Regions from separate parts of the Parabacteroides merdae ATCC 43184 genome, predicted to be linked through region 1. Evidence: riboswitches for the same ligand, from Rfam matches in the RefSeq annotation. Region 1 holds a riboswitch; each other region holds the start of a gene.
The links. A riboswitch is a leader RNA that binds a small molecule or an ion and turns the genes downstream of it on or off. The one in region 1 is predicted to bind cobalamin.
Positions count from the first base shown of each region.

Region 2: it holds a riboswitch for cobalamin, as region 1 does, so the genes downstream of both, NQ542_RS16155 (TonB-dependent receptor plug domain-containing protein) here and NQ542_RS00380 (BFO_2992 family lipoprotein) in region 1, are expected to answer to the same signal.
Region 3: it holds a riboswitch for cobalamin, as region 1 does, so the genes downstream of both, NQ542_RS16025 (TonB-dependent receptor) here and NQ542_RS00380 (BFO_2992 family lipoprotein) in region 1, are expected to answer to the same signal.
Region 4: it holds a riboswitch for cobalamin, as region 1 does, so the genes downstream of both, NQ542_RS04125 (ABC transporter substrate-binding protein) here and NQ542_RS00380 (BFO_2992 family lipoprotein) in region 1, are expected to answer to the same signal.

Region 1 is NZ_CP102286.1:92,279-95,728, reverse strand. Features, by position in the region: gene metH (methionine synthase) at 1-388, opposite strand, end outside; gene smpB (SsrA-binding protein) at 398-859, opposite strand; gene NQ542_RS00385 (YIP1 family protein) at 872-1,438, opposite strand; gene NQ542_RS00380 (BFO_2992 family lipoprotein) at 1,470-2,225, opposite strand; cobalamin riboswitch at 2,509-2,705, opposite strand; gene murQ (N-acetylmuramic acid 6-phosphate etherase) at 2,769-3,450, opposite strand, start outside.
Region 2 is NZ_CP102286.1:3,957,813-3,961,262, forward strand. Features, by position in the region: gene atpD (F0F1 ATP synthase subunit beta) at 1-832, opposite strand, end outside; cobalamin riboswitch at 1,135-1,392, shown strand; gene NQ542_RS16155 (TonB-dependent receptor plug domain-containing protein) at 1,427-3,424, shown strand.
Region 3 is NZ_CP102286.1:3,925,653-3,929,102, reverse strand. Features, by position in the region: gene NQ542_RS16035 (hypothetical protein) at 72-434, opposite strand; gene NQ542_RS16030 (thioesterase family protein) at 802-1,179, opposite strand; cobalamin riboswitch at 1,300-1,506, shown strand; gene NQ542_RS16025 (TonB-dependent receptor) at 1,634-3,450, shown strand, end outside.
Region 4 is NZ_CP102286.1:1,043,117-1,046,566, forward strand. Features, by position in the region: gene NQ542_RS04115 (precorrin-2 C(20)-methyltransferase) at 1-466, opposite strand, end outside; gene NQ542_RS04120 (hypothetical protein) at 654-1,013, shown strand; cobalamin riboswitch at 1,056-1,257, shown strand; gene NQ542_RS04125 (ABC transporter substrate-binding protein) at 1,314-2,474, shown strand; gene NQ542_RS04130 (iron ABC transporter permease) at 2,484-3,450, shown strand, end outside.

The sequences.
Region 1 (3,450 bases):
AACCAGCTACAAAGATCGTGCGATCCGGATGTTCCTTCATAAAGCCATCGGCCACCTCACGCGCCAATTTTCCGGCAGCCAAATTGATATTTCTCACCTGCCCTTGCATGCCGTAATCCTCCATCGAGATAGCATTTGCATTGAAAGTGTTGGTAGCAAAAATATCGGCACCGGCATCCAGATACTGACGGTGGATCGATTTGATCACATCCGGCCGGGTGATACATAACAGGTCGTTATTTCCTTTCAGGTCGCTCATCCAATCGGCAAACTGTTTTCCGCGATAATCTTTCTCGGTCAGTTTAAATCCCTGGACCATCGTACCCATTCCTCCGTCCAGAATCAAAATGCGTTCTTTCAGGAGATTCAAAAATATTTCTTTATCCATAAAGGTTCGTTACCGTTTAAATGCACGATCCATCTCCCGGCGGTCGTCCCGTTCCTTGATAGAGTCGCGTTTGTCATATTCCTTCTTACCTTTGGCAATAGCCACAACGACTTTGGCCAGTCCTTTATCATTAATAAAAAGACGTGTCGGAATAATTGTAAAGCCATTATTGCGGGCAGCGCTTTCAATCTTCCGCAATTCCTTTTTAGTCAGCAACAGCTTGCGGTCACGGCGAGCCGTATGGTTATTGTATGTCCCGTAGAAATATTCTGCCACATACATATTCTTCACCCACAATTCCCCCTTCTCCACAATACAAAACGTATCAACCAGACTCGCCTTTCCCAAGCGTATCGATTTGATCTCCGTACCGGTCAGCACGATCCCTGCCGTAAACGTGTCGAGCAACTCATAATCGAAAGTCGCCCGCTTGTTCTTTATCTGTATGTTATTACTAATCTTCTCTTTCATCTTATTCTCCTATCAAAAACGTAAACCGGGCATCAGCATGGAAAGAATTACCTCGATCAACCAGGGCGTCAGCAAAATCAGACCGGTCGCGGTCCCGACAAACTTCAGGCGTATCTTCTCCTCCACCTGCATATAAGGGCCGGCCCCTTCCCATACGATATAAAATGTATATAACACAAATATACGCAAAAAGAAAAACTCCGGAAGTAACATCAACACGATGTTCAATGCAAACATCAACGAAGACGAATAGCCGACAAAGCGTTGACACAGTTTCATATCCTTCTCCCGTTTGAACCATCCCTGCCAAATCTCATTCAGCAAATAGGAAGCCAGATAAAAGCCGCCGAACGCAGCGACTAATGTCCGGATAGACGACTTCAACGCCAGTTCGACATCAAACTCCTTCCGAGTGAACAGCACGCCTAAAAAAGCAGCAACCGTAACGAATCCGATGAGAGGATACACAAACCGGGATAAAAACTCATCGTCCTTTTCTTCTTTTCTCGTCAGAATATCCCACGCCTTTCCCGGCTGGGAGATGATGGCTACAACCAATTTAAATATCTCTTTATACATTTTTCAATACGCTCGTTTGCTATTTATCATTTTATTTGCCTTTTCCTGTCAAGTCTATTGTAAACACGTCGGAACTTTTCCAGTTTATCGATGCAGAATCCTTCCCGAACGAATATGCATAGTTAATCCGGAACTTCAGTTCATCCGAATGATTCTTTTCCGCCTTTTTCACCAGATCTTCGATATTGAACGCACAAGGAATAATCATCGCCTCGCCTCTTGTCGTGTCCGCCTTGATTCTGATCGTGCGGAGGTAGAGGCTATAAATATTATCGTCTCCCAACAATTTATCCGAATTATAGGACAAAGAGAAACTGTCCACTTGGTTTGCCGGGTGATTGCTTATCTCCGTGAACAGGAACAAATTGCCTCTGATATAAGCGGAACGCGCCTGGAGGGAAGAAAGCAACAGTTCGTCCTTTGCAACAATAGAGGTATCGGTCAACGTATTATAGAAGTTCCAACGATTAACCTCCGAGATCGTATTTTCATAAATAATAGCCTCGGTATAACTGGTATCCGTCCCTGCCCCCATATTGTTTGCGACCCCGTAATCGATGGAATAATCAAACAAAATACATTCTCCGTTTTCCACATTGGCATTCTGGAAGTCTTCCGAAGAGACCACTACGTCCCCCTTGGTATAAATAGCCTTACCAGGTCCGTAACCGGTCACCACTACCCCTGCCTGGTTTGCCATCGTCAATTGGGTGGCCGGGTCTCCCAAACAAGAATTCAACACAACCAAACAAAAGGCCAAAACGCCATATAATACTGTTTTTCTCATTTCCATATACAAATTTGAAGTCGTATTTATCTTCCTCTCTTTATGGAGGAAACGCACAAAGGTACGAAAAAAAGGTTTATACGACAAAAGCCGGAAGATTAATCACACTCATAAAAGGAAAGCATGAATCGAGGCGGAGCTCATCCCACCCACAGATTCATGCCTCTTTTCCTAATTATTATGGCAAAATAATTAAAAACAAGTAAATAGCTACGGGAAACGGAAATAAAGAAAGGCAAAAGCCTACGGCTTCACAGTTCTCTTCCGGCCTATCCTCGAAGCCGTCGAAAAAATATGCGTTGCAGGTCTTCTGACTTACTTCCGGTATGAGCGCCTTCCCAACTCGCGTCAGTGGCATAAAAGAATTGCCCAATCCGTTTTGAAGCTTACAGCAGCGGGACTGTCCGGGATTTGCACCCGATTCCCTTTTAATCCTTTTCCGCAGATTGCGAAGCAGGAACAATGCATGGGACAAATATAAAGATATTTTCCATATATTTCTCATCTTCTTACAGAAAAAAGCTGAAACCGACTCCAGACCCGTTAAGCTTTGCGGTAAGCCTCGACAGCTTCCTGAACGGAGCCGTACATCAACAGCAGATGGCGGGATTGGTTATAGGGAAGATTCAATTCCTCGGCAACCATGCGGGTTCCACGGTCTATAAGTTTCTGATTGGTGAGCTGCATATTGACCATCCGGTTTCCTTTAACCCTACCCAATCGGATCATAACGGAGGTGGAGATCATGTTCAGGATCATTTTCTGCCCCGTGCCGGATTTCATACGGGAACTGCCAGTGACAAACTCCGGCCCGACAATCATTTCGATTGCGATATCGGCCTCCATCGCCATCGGTGAATCTGGATTGCTGGAAATGGAGGCAGTCAGGATGCCCTGTTCACGTGCTTTGCGAAGGGCACCGATCACATAGGGAGTCGTCCCGGAAGCAGCAATGCCGATCACGGTATCCTTCGTATTAACCCGGTGCTCCAACAATTCCTGCCAGCCGCGTTCCTCATCGTCTTCAGCATTCTCCACAGGATTCCGGAGGGCAGTATCGCCACCAGCTATCAAGCCGACAATCAGTGTGGAAGGCATCCCAAACGTCGGGGGGATTTCGGAAGCATCCAAAACTCCCAACCGCCCGCTGGTTCCGGCTCCCAGATAAAAGATCCGTCCGCCCTGCTTCATGCGGGGAACGATCTGCAAAACCAATTCTTCTATT
Region 2 (3,450 bases), 510 kb from region 1:
TGTCTTTTGTTTCCCCCTCTGCCGCCAGGTCACGAAAAGACTCGGCGATCGTCAGTCCTGAAAGGGCTACCGAAGAGCGGGCTCCCGGCGGTTCGTTCATCTGGCCGAAGACCAGTGTCGCCTGCGACTTGGCCAGTTCATCATAATCGATCTTGGACAAATCCCAATGACCTGCCTCCATGCTTTTCTTGAATTCTTCGCCGTAGCGGATGACTCCGGATTGGATCATCTCGCGCAGCAGATCGTTTCCTTCGCGTGTACGTTCACCCACACCAGCAAAGACGGAGAATCCGTTGTTCTTCTTCGCGATGTTGTTGATCAACTCCATGATCAGGACCGTCTTTCCTACGCCAGCTCCCCCGAACAGACCGATCTTGCCTCCTTTGGAGTAAGGTTCGAGCAGGTCGATCACCTTGATACCGGTGTATAAGACTTCACGGCTGGTGGTCAGGTCTTCGAACTTGGGCGGTTCACGATGGATCGGAAGAGCCCCTTTCTTGTCGAGTTCGGTCATTCCGTCAATGGGATTCCCCGTTACGTTCATCAAACGCCCTTTTACCTGGTCGCCGACCGGCATCGTGATGGGCGAACCGTGCGAAATGGCTTCCATTCCTCTCTTCAGTCCGTCTGTCGTATCCATCGCTACGGTACGGACCGTGTTTTCCCCAATATGCTGTTGGACTTCCACAATCAGGATTTTTCCATTGGGGCGGGTTATCTCCATTGCATCGTGAATGCGGGGAAGTGTTATCTTTTCTTCCTTGCCATTATCGAAATGAATGTCCACGACCGGACCGATAACCTGTGAGATATAACCTTTTATTTCTCCCATACAATCTCTTTTTTCCTTAATCCTATTCAAATCTTCAGCTGCAATATTACGAATTATGAATTTCCGAAAACCGGAAATATTACTTTTTGAGTCTTTTTGTACTTAGTTAAATATTCAACTAATTTCAACCTCTTCTAAAATGAACCAATCGAGTTCTGAAATGAACCAAAATAGTAGGAATAGCTTATTTTGTAAACCATAGAGATAGAAGATTCTAAGCATGATATGCCGTTTTGTTGGCGAAAAACAGATGAAATGTTTTACTTTGTTAAATAAAAAGGATTACTCATCTGTTTTTTCTACCTTTGCAATCGGATTATGGTGTAACCGTATTTGCTTCCGCTGACGGTTAGTAAAAGGGAATCCGGTGAAAGTCCGGAGCTGTACCCGTAGCTGTAAGTTCTGAAACCCCGGCAAATCTTGTTGCCACTGGTGGTTCAATTGAGAATTGACAATTTGAACACCGGGAAGGCTGCCGTTAGTTGGTAATTGTCCATTATCAATTATCAATTGAAAAGGGGGGAACAAGCCAGAAAACCTGCCATTATTCGGTATCCGGTTCCTCGGGTAAAGGAACTGATGAATCGAAAAGGTATGCAGAATATATTTGTAAAACGATTGTCGGGCCTGTTATGTGCCTGGCTATTTCCGTTTGCCGCTTTGTATGCGCAGGTAGACACGACGACCTATCACCAGCTTTCGGGTGTCGAGGTGTTAGGAAAGGTACGCCCTTCCACCACCCGTGAGAGTACACCGCTTCAGGTGATGGACAAGGCTGGGATCGAACGGCTCGGTGTGCAGGACTTGTCGGAAGCCGTAAAACGCTTTTCCGGTGTGACCGTACAGGATTACGGAGGTATAGGAGGTTTGAAAACCGTTTCCGTCCGCAGCCTCGGTGCCAAACATACGGCTGTCTGCTATGACGGGGTGACGGTCACGGATGCACAGAGCGGCCAGGTGGATATCAGTCGCTTTTCACTGGACAATGTCGATATGATCTCCCTGTCGATCGGTCAGGCCGACGATATCTTCCAGACGGCACGGATGTACGCTTCGGCAGGGGCGTTGAGCATAAAGACAAGTCGGCCCGTATTCACTGATCGTTCGTACCATCTGAAAGCACAAGTAAAAGCCGGTTCGTTTGGTTTGGTAAATCCTTATTTACGGTATGAGCAGAAGCTGGGGAAAAAGTGGTATACTTCTTGGCACGGCGATTATTTACGAGCGGATGGGAATTATCCATTTACGTTGGTGAATGGTAATTTGATAGAAAAGAAGAAGAGATACAACAGTGATATCGAATCGTGGCGTACGGAATTGAATTTTACAGGTGATTTAGGGAAGTTCGGTACATTATCGATGAAAGGATATTATTTTGACTCCCATAGAGGATTGCCCGGATCTGTAATATTTTATAATGATTATTCGGGTGAACGTTTGTGGGATAGGAATGCTTTTGCACAGATTCATTATGAGAATCATATAACTGAAAAATTTACTTTCCAGGCACAGGCTAAATATAATTATTCGTGGATGCGCCATTTGGATGTTGATAATAAATATGAATCGGGACGACAGGATGATCGATATACACAAAAGGAATATTATCTTTCTATTTCGGGGCTATATTCTTTGGCTGATCATCTTTCTTTGGCTGTAGCTGAAGATTATTTCATTAATTCATTGGATAATACAATTCCAGAATGCCCGTTCCCAAAACGATATACGTCTTTGACGGCTTTGGCTATCCAGTATAAAGATCCGAGACTGACTGCTACTACCAGTTTGTTAGGAACATATATAACCGAGAATGTAGAGAGAGGAGACAGACCGTCTGATCGTAAACGATTATCTCCTGCTGTAAGTCTTTCTTGGCGAGTTCTGTCAGACCATAACTTCCGTTTACGAGCCTCTTATAAAGATATATTTCGTGTTCCGACTTTTAATGATCTATATTATTTGAGGATAGGCAATACTGATTTGAAGCCGGAACGGGCGACTCAATACAATGTAGGTATGACATGGAGTGGTTTGTTGCCTTTTATTAATTATCTGAATGTTTCAGTAGATGGTTATTACAATCGTGTGAGTGATAAGATCGTTGCTATACCGACAATGTTCATTTGGAAAATGATGAATATGGGAGAGGTCTCGATCGGAGGAATTGATGTGAATTTATCGACAGAAGTTCCTCTGTGGAAAAATATCTCCTTAACCGGACAAATGTCTTATTCTTGGCAACATGCGATAGATATAACAGATGAAACAGAAAAGAACTATCGGGATCAAATACCTTATACCCCCAAACATTCGGGAAATTTTTCTGCGGCATTGCAAATGCCTTGGATTAATATTTCTTATTTATTGACAGTGGTTGGAGATCGTTATGCCAGTCCGCAAAATATAGAGAGAAATTTGATAGATCGTTATGCAGAACAGACTGTTTCGTTAAACCGGACGTTTACTTTTGGATCTTGTTCTTTGCGGTTACAATTTGATATTATAAATATAGGTAATATAAATTATGATGTGGTAAAGTACTATCCCATGCCTGGACGTTCTTTCCGAGGAGGACTTGTTTTTATATATTAAGACTAGATATTGATTAACAAACAATT
Region 3 (3,450 bases), 540 kb from region 1:
GTTGATAAGGCATGTTCTTTTACGGTCTCGCCGCAAGATGCAGGGACAAGTAGATTTTTGACATACCGTCATTAATTATTAAAAAAGACAAATGGTGGCGCACGAAGCGAAACCTTCCCCAGGACGGGACGAAGGTGATCCGGATAAACCGGACAGGTGGATAAAACACAAAATGTTGCAAGAAACGCAGCAATCAGCACTTGTGCAAAAGCAGCACCGCTGATTTGAATAGTCGAAAGTTGGTGCAGCAACTGAAACTCGGCGTAGTTATGTTCTTTCTTGGGAGTCCCGTCGTCATTTTTCTGATAGGGATGGGAGTGGACGATCGTCACCCCGTTCACTATATGAACGTGGGTAAAAGCTATCAGGCATCCCAAATACGATATGAAAAGTAATGGGAGCGCAATCCTTAAATATTTCCTTAATCCTTCCATTTATCGAGAACTATAGACATAACAGCCATTTAGGTGACAAAGTTCGCAAATTTAACGATAATATCCAATCCCTATTTACAGGTAAAACAGACCTCCATACTACCTACATATAGTCATTTTCAGGATCGAGTTATCGGTAGAATACATTCAAATAAAAAAGGCCTCTCTCACGAGAAGCCTTCTTCGATTTTAGTTTCGTTGTCTATGCAAATTAGCAATTATGATTATATCTGATTATTTTAAATTGAGGCAAAGATAGAAGGTGGAAAAGAAATATAAAATCACCATAAATAACTATTCAGCAGGCCGTAAATACCTACAAATAGGTAACTTCATATTCCTTTTCTCGCAGCAATCGAAGTGATGGTTAGCCTTTCAGTTTCAACAAAAATTTCGCTCTGTCGACAATATAGCGGATATGCGTGCCTTCGCCGATCACATCTGCCGAATCCCTGGCAACCAACGAGAAGGTCAACTTTCGCCCTTCCACCTCAACCAGCGTCGCTTCCGCATGCACTTCCTCACCTTCACCGGAAGGACGAACATGTGTCATGTCCATTTTAGCACCGACAGTAGTCGCCCCTTCGGGGAGTTCAGCCGCTACGGCCAACATTGCCGCATTTTCCATCAATGCTACCAAAGCCGGCGTTGCCAATACAGGCAAATCTCCCGATCCCATCGTCAATGCAAAATTATCCGGCTGCACGACAGTCCGGCTGATATGTTTCAATCCTTTTTCCAACATAGTCACTTCATTTTTAATCGTTCCACATTCTGTTATTCTTTCACGGAGTCTAACGAATCCGGCGCCAAAAATAATGAATTTGTTTTTTAATCCGTTTTTTGTACAGACAGACTTTTTTCATACCTTTGCCACAGTTTTGGTTTCACGGCTCCCAACCGCTACGGGAGGCGTGATGAAAAGGGAATCAGGTGCGAATCCTGAACAGACCCGCTGCTGTAAGTTCCTCTCCAAATCTTTGAATACGCTACAAGCCACTGTCCGTCACCGGATGGGAAGGCATTCAAAGACGGAACAAGTCAGAAGACCTGCCAAAACAAACATAGTTTTAAAGCTTTCGGGAAATAAAGCTACAAAACATCGAGTCAAGTCATTCTTTATCCCCTTACATAAAGATATCATTTCTCCTTGTGTGTATTCCCTTAAGCAAGTCATGAACACTATATCAAGGATTAAAATGAAAGTCTTTGTACATGTATTCCTTTTGCTTGTCTGCCTGTCGCAACTAAGTCTGACGGCACAAAACAAAATTACGCTCTCCGGGAAAGTCACCGATCAACAAGGTACGCCCCTGTCGTTGGTAACGATCGCCGTCGAAAACACGGTCTCCGGCACTTATACAGATGACAGTGGGCTTTATTCCCTACAAGTATCCCCTGGCAAACACACATTCGTCGTCTCCTCCTTAGGATACCAAACGATCAAAACCTCACTCGACCTTCATCACGACAAAACCCTCGACTTCAAACTGGAAGAAAGTTCCGTAAGCATAAGTCCAGTGGAGGTGTATGGGAAAACACAATCACAACAGGTAAGAGAAAGCGCACTTTCGGTTAATGCTCTTGACGTTAAGCCTGTCATTAATTCACTTAATAGCCTGAATGAATTAGTGAATCGTACAAGCGGTGTCAAAATACGCGAAGAGGGAGGCGTAGGTTCCGATTTCGACCTCTCGATCAACGGTCTGTCAGGTAATTCCGTCCGCTATTTCATAGACGGTGTTCCCTTGGATAGCAAAGGAAGCTATGTGACGCTCGCCAATCTGCCCGTCAACCTGATTGACCGAGTGGAAATCTATAAAGGCGTAGTACCAGCCTCATTGGGGACGGATGCATTAGGCGGAGCTGTCAACATTATCACCCAGGCAGAAAAGAAAAGTTTCATGGACGCTTCTTATAGCATCGGTTCCTTCCATACACATCGTGCCAACCTGAACGCACAGTTTATGGAACGGCACACCGGATTGGTCGTGCGTCCTGCCATCGGTATCAGCTATTCGAAAAACGACTACCGGATGAAAGACGTGCAGATGCGCAATGAGACAGGTGATCAATTCATCTACGGCAACCCAAAACGTTTCCATGACGGCTATTTTTCGCTATTGGCACAGATAGAAGCTGGAATCACAGGTAAGTTTTGGGCTGACGAATTTTTCGTTTCCGCTTCCTACTCCAAAACAGACAAGGAACTGCAGACCGGATCCATACAAACCAAAGTTTATGGTATGGCTGAACATAATTCGGATGCATGGAACGTATCGGTTCGTTATAACAAATATAATTTCATGACCGAAAGCATGACATTGAAAGCAACTTTGTCACATACATGGGATCATTCCATTACTATCGATACAGCTTATCGGAAATATTATTGGGATGGAGGCTATATCGTGAGTCAACGCAACGAAATCAGAGGTAATGAACCTTCTATACGTCATTACAAACGCCCTCTGACTATCGTGCGTGTCAATTTGGATTACCAACTGGACGGACATCACGGTCTTAACCTGAATTATCATATGAACCGGACCGGAAATGATCGCTATGATGATTTGGACCAAAGCTTCGAACCATCAAACGATGCAGTTACCAAACATATCATCGGACTGACCTACAGCCAGTCGTTTTTTGATGGGAAAATGCAGAATATATTCTTTGCCAAAGATTATGTGAATCACCCGAATATCCGGCAGACCGACCAGTCCACCGTGACGGGATCGGACAAAGTGCAAGGTTCTACTACCAAAAATTACTTTGGATATGGTACCGGACTGCGCTATATGTTCTTCGACCCATTAGCGGTAAAGGTTTCTTATGAACACAGCGTACGCTTGCCCATCGCCCGTGAATTGTTAGGCAACGGAACCACCATTTATGCAAATGTAGCGCTGAAACCAGAAAAAAGCAACAACGTCAATCTCGCCTTGTTCGGCACATGGCATCCTGCCGGCAGACATACTATCTATTACGAGGCAAACGGATTCCTACGTTATGT
Region 4 (3,450 bases), 950 kb from region 1:
GTATGACGATGATTTGTTCTTCCTGCTTGACAATATGCAAGCCGGCTAAAGCACCCGCTGCAATGAAAGCTGGTATTCCGGCGGTTCGTTCCACTTCGATGCGGTTCTCTTTGAATTTGTCGTATATATACTGTATGGAAGAATAGAACCCTGCATCGCCTTCCGCCACAATGACCACCTTTTTCTCTTTATCCCTGGCGGATATGGCCTTTTCATACAAGGTATCGTAGACTTTCCAGACTTCGGTCCGGTCTTTGCTCATCGGGAGCGTGAAGAACTGGACTACAGATTTCTCGATTTCCAGTTCTTCGATAATACGGGCCGCACGGGAGAGTAGTTGTCCGCTTTTGCTTATGGTGGCGGGGCAATAGATGATATCGGCCTGTCGGAGTTTTTTCAAGCCTTTCAAGGTGATCAGTTCGGGGTCTCCCGGACCGAGCGATACGAAGCAGATGGGGTACGACATGTGCGTTAGAATTATTTGGTGCGCAAAAGTGAGGAAAATTGCGGAACTTTCCAAATCTGCATTCCACAATTGTGGGGATAATTTCCACACTGCCTTTTCCACAGCCCGCTTTTTATTCTTTGGCATGCAATTTGTACTTGATGGAACGATTAGAAAAAGGTAAATAGATTGTTTAAGATTTTAGGTTATGAAGAAGTTTGTATTGATGGTGGCTATGGTGGTTTCGTGTGTCTGTATGGCTCAAAACAGTCATGCGCAGACTGGACGGGATGGGAATACGGATATCGATATGTTGAGTATGAAAAATTTCTATGCGATCGATATCGTCGATGTGGACCTTGCCGCACAGGAAGCGATTTACAACGCTTATGAAAATTGCTTGATCAAAGAGGTGTACAAGTCGAATGGTAGCGGTAGCCCTATCCAGTATAAGGTCTCTCTCGAGACGACTGACCAGCGGAATCTGGTTGTCGCTTTCGACGAAAGCGGCCATGTACTGAAAGTCATGCTAGAAGACGAATATTTGGCGGCTCGTAAGAAAAACTGATTTGTCTGCCACTTTTCTCTTGAAAGCAAAAGTAATATTATTATATTTGCCCTTTGAAACAGGTTTCCCTGTCCTCCTTACAGGACAGGAATGAAAAGGGAACCGGGTGGAAATCCCGGACAGACCACGCTGCTGTGAAACTTCGGTAACATACCGGCAATACTCAATGCCACTGATCGGGGGATCGGGAAGGTGTCCGGGGATGGAAGTAAGTCAGAAGACCTGCCGTTTCGGTTTTGAAGAGTCTCGTCCTCGTGGGGTGGACAACGCTCGCTCGGTTATAATAAAATAATATTGAATATGAAAAAATGCCTGGCAGGATGCTGCCTACTTATGTCGTTGTGTGTCGCATCCTCGTGTACGACCAAAAACAATCAACGGACCGATAAGGTGGAAACGACGGAAGAAAGCGCGTTTTCTGGTGTCCATATTGTACCCGAGTATGCCCGTGGTTTCGTATTATCCTATCGGAGCGGGTATGTCTTGCTGGATATCCAGGACCCGCAGAATGAGGAAAGTACGACTTTTCATTATGCGCTTGTCAGGAGAGGAACGAAACCGTCCGGCATCCCCGGATCGTATACTGTGATCGAGACACCCATCAGAAGTGTTGTCTGTATGACATCTTTGCAGTTGTCCAATTTTATCAAGATGGGCGAACTGGACAAGGTCGTAGGGGTGACCAGTACCCGGCATCTGTTCAATAGGGAGATGAACGAACGTCTCAAGAGCGGGAAGACCGCCAAAATCGGCATAGAAGGGAATTTCGACAACGAGGTGATCATGAGTATGAACCCAGACCTGATCCTTGTTTCGCCTTTTAAACGGGGCGGATATGAGACCTTGAAGGATGTCGGTATCCCATTGATCCCACATTTAGGCTATAAGGAGATGACGCCGTTGGGACAGGCGGAATGGGTGAAGTTCGTCGGCCTGTTGGTAGGACAGGAGCAAAAGGCAAACGAGACATTCGACGCTATCGCGGCCCGTTACAATGAATTGAAGGAGCTGACGGCGGAAGGAAAAGTGAAGAAACGCCCGGTCGTGTTGAGCGGCGAGATGCGGGGCGGTAACTGGTATGCCGTAGGAGGGGAGAGCTTTCTCGCCCAACTTTTCAAGGACGCCGGTGCTGACTATTTCCTCAAAAACGACAAACGTTCGGGAGGTGTGACACTTGATTTCGAAACTGTCTACAACCAGGGTGACGAAGCCGATTACTGGCGCATTGTGAACAGCTATCCGGGTACGTTCAGCTATGAGGCATTGAAGGAGCAGGACCCGCGTTATGCCGATTTCCGTGCCTTCAGAGAGAAAGGGATCATCTATTGCAACATGAAAGATACGCCTTTTTACGAAAGTATGCCGACCGAGCCGGAAGTCGTACTGGCCGACCTGCTGCATATATTCCATCCGGACCTGCTGCCCGATCATACACCTGTTTATTATGCACGGCTCAAATAAGTTGCACGAATGAGACATTCCACTACTTTTCTGATGTCGCTCATCGTAGCGTCTATCCTGGTCCTGATGTTCCTGAATTTGGTGTTAGGGTCGGTGTCTATCCCGTTGAAGTCTGTCTGGAACATTATTTGCGGACTGGGAGACGAGCCGGTGACCTGGCAGAATATCGTCTGGAAATCACGTCTTCCGCAGGCATTGACAGCTTTGGTGGCGGGAGCGGGCCTGGCGATAAGCGGCTTGCAGATGCAGACTGTTTTCCGGAATCCACTGGCGGGACCTTCTGTGCTGGGGATCAGCTCCGGTGCGAGCATGGGCGTGGCCTTTGTGGTACTGCTGAGCGGTAGCCTCGGAGGGGTTGCGCTTAGTAAATTGGGGTTTATGGGAGAAATCGCGCTTTCGATAGCAGCCGTGATCGGTTCGCTCTCGGTGATGGCGTTAATCGTATATGTGTCGCAGAAGGTGAAAGGGAACGTGACGCTGCTGATCATCGGCGTGATGATCGGCTACGTGGCGAATGCGGTGATCGGCGTGCTGAAGTTCTTCAGCGTGGAGGAGGATATTCGCGCCTATGTGATCTGGGGGTTAGGCAGCTTCTCACGTGTTTCCGGCAACCAGATGATGCTGTTTGTTGCGATCATGGCGATTCTGATCCCTTTGTCGTTCCTGTTGATCAAGACGTTGAACCTGATGCTGCTTGGCGACGGCTATGCCCGTAACTTGGGATTGAACATCAAGCGGGCACGTCTTTTGGTGATCACCTCGGCAGGAGTGCTGACGGCGATCGTGACGGCCTATTGTGGACCGGTCATCTTTCTTGGCCTGGCCGTCCCGCACCTGTGCCGGGCCATTTTTCAAACATCCGACCATAGGGTCCTGATGCCTGCCGTCCTGTTTGCCGGTGCCGCATTGGCACTCGTCTGCAACTTGATTGCCCGGATGCCCGGCTTCGAAGGGGCTTTGCCGGTCAATTCGGTGA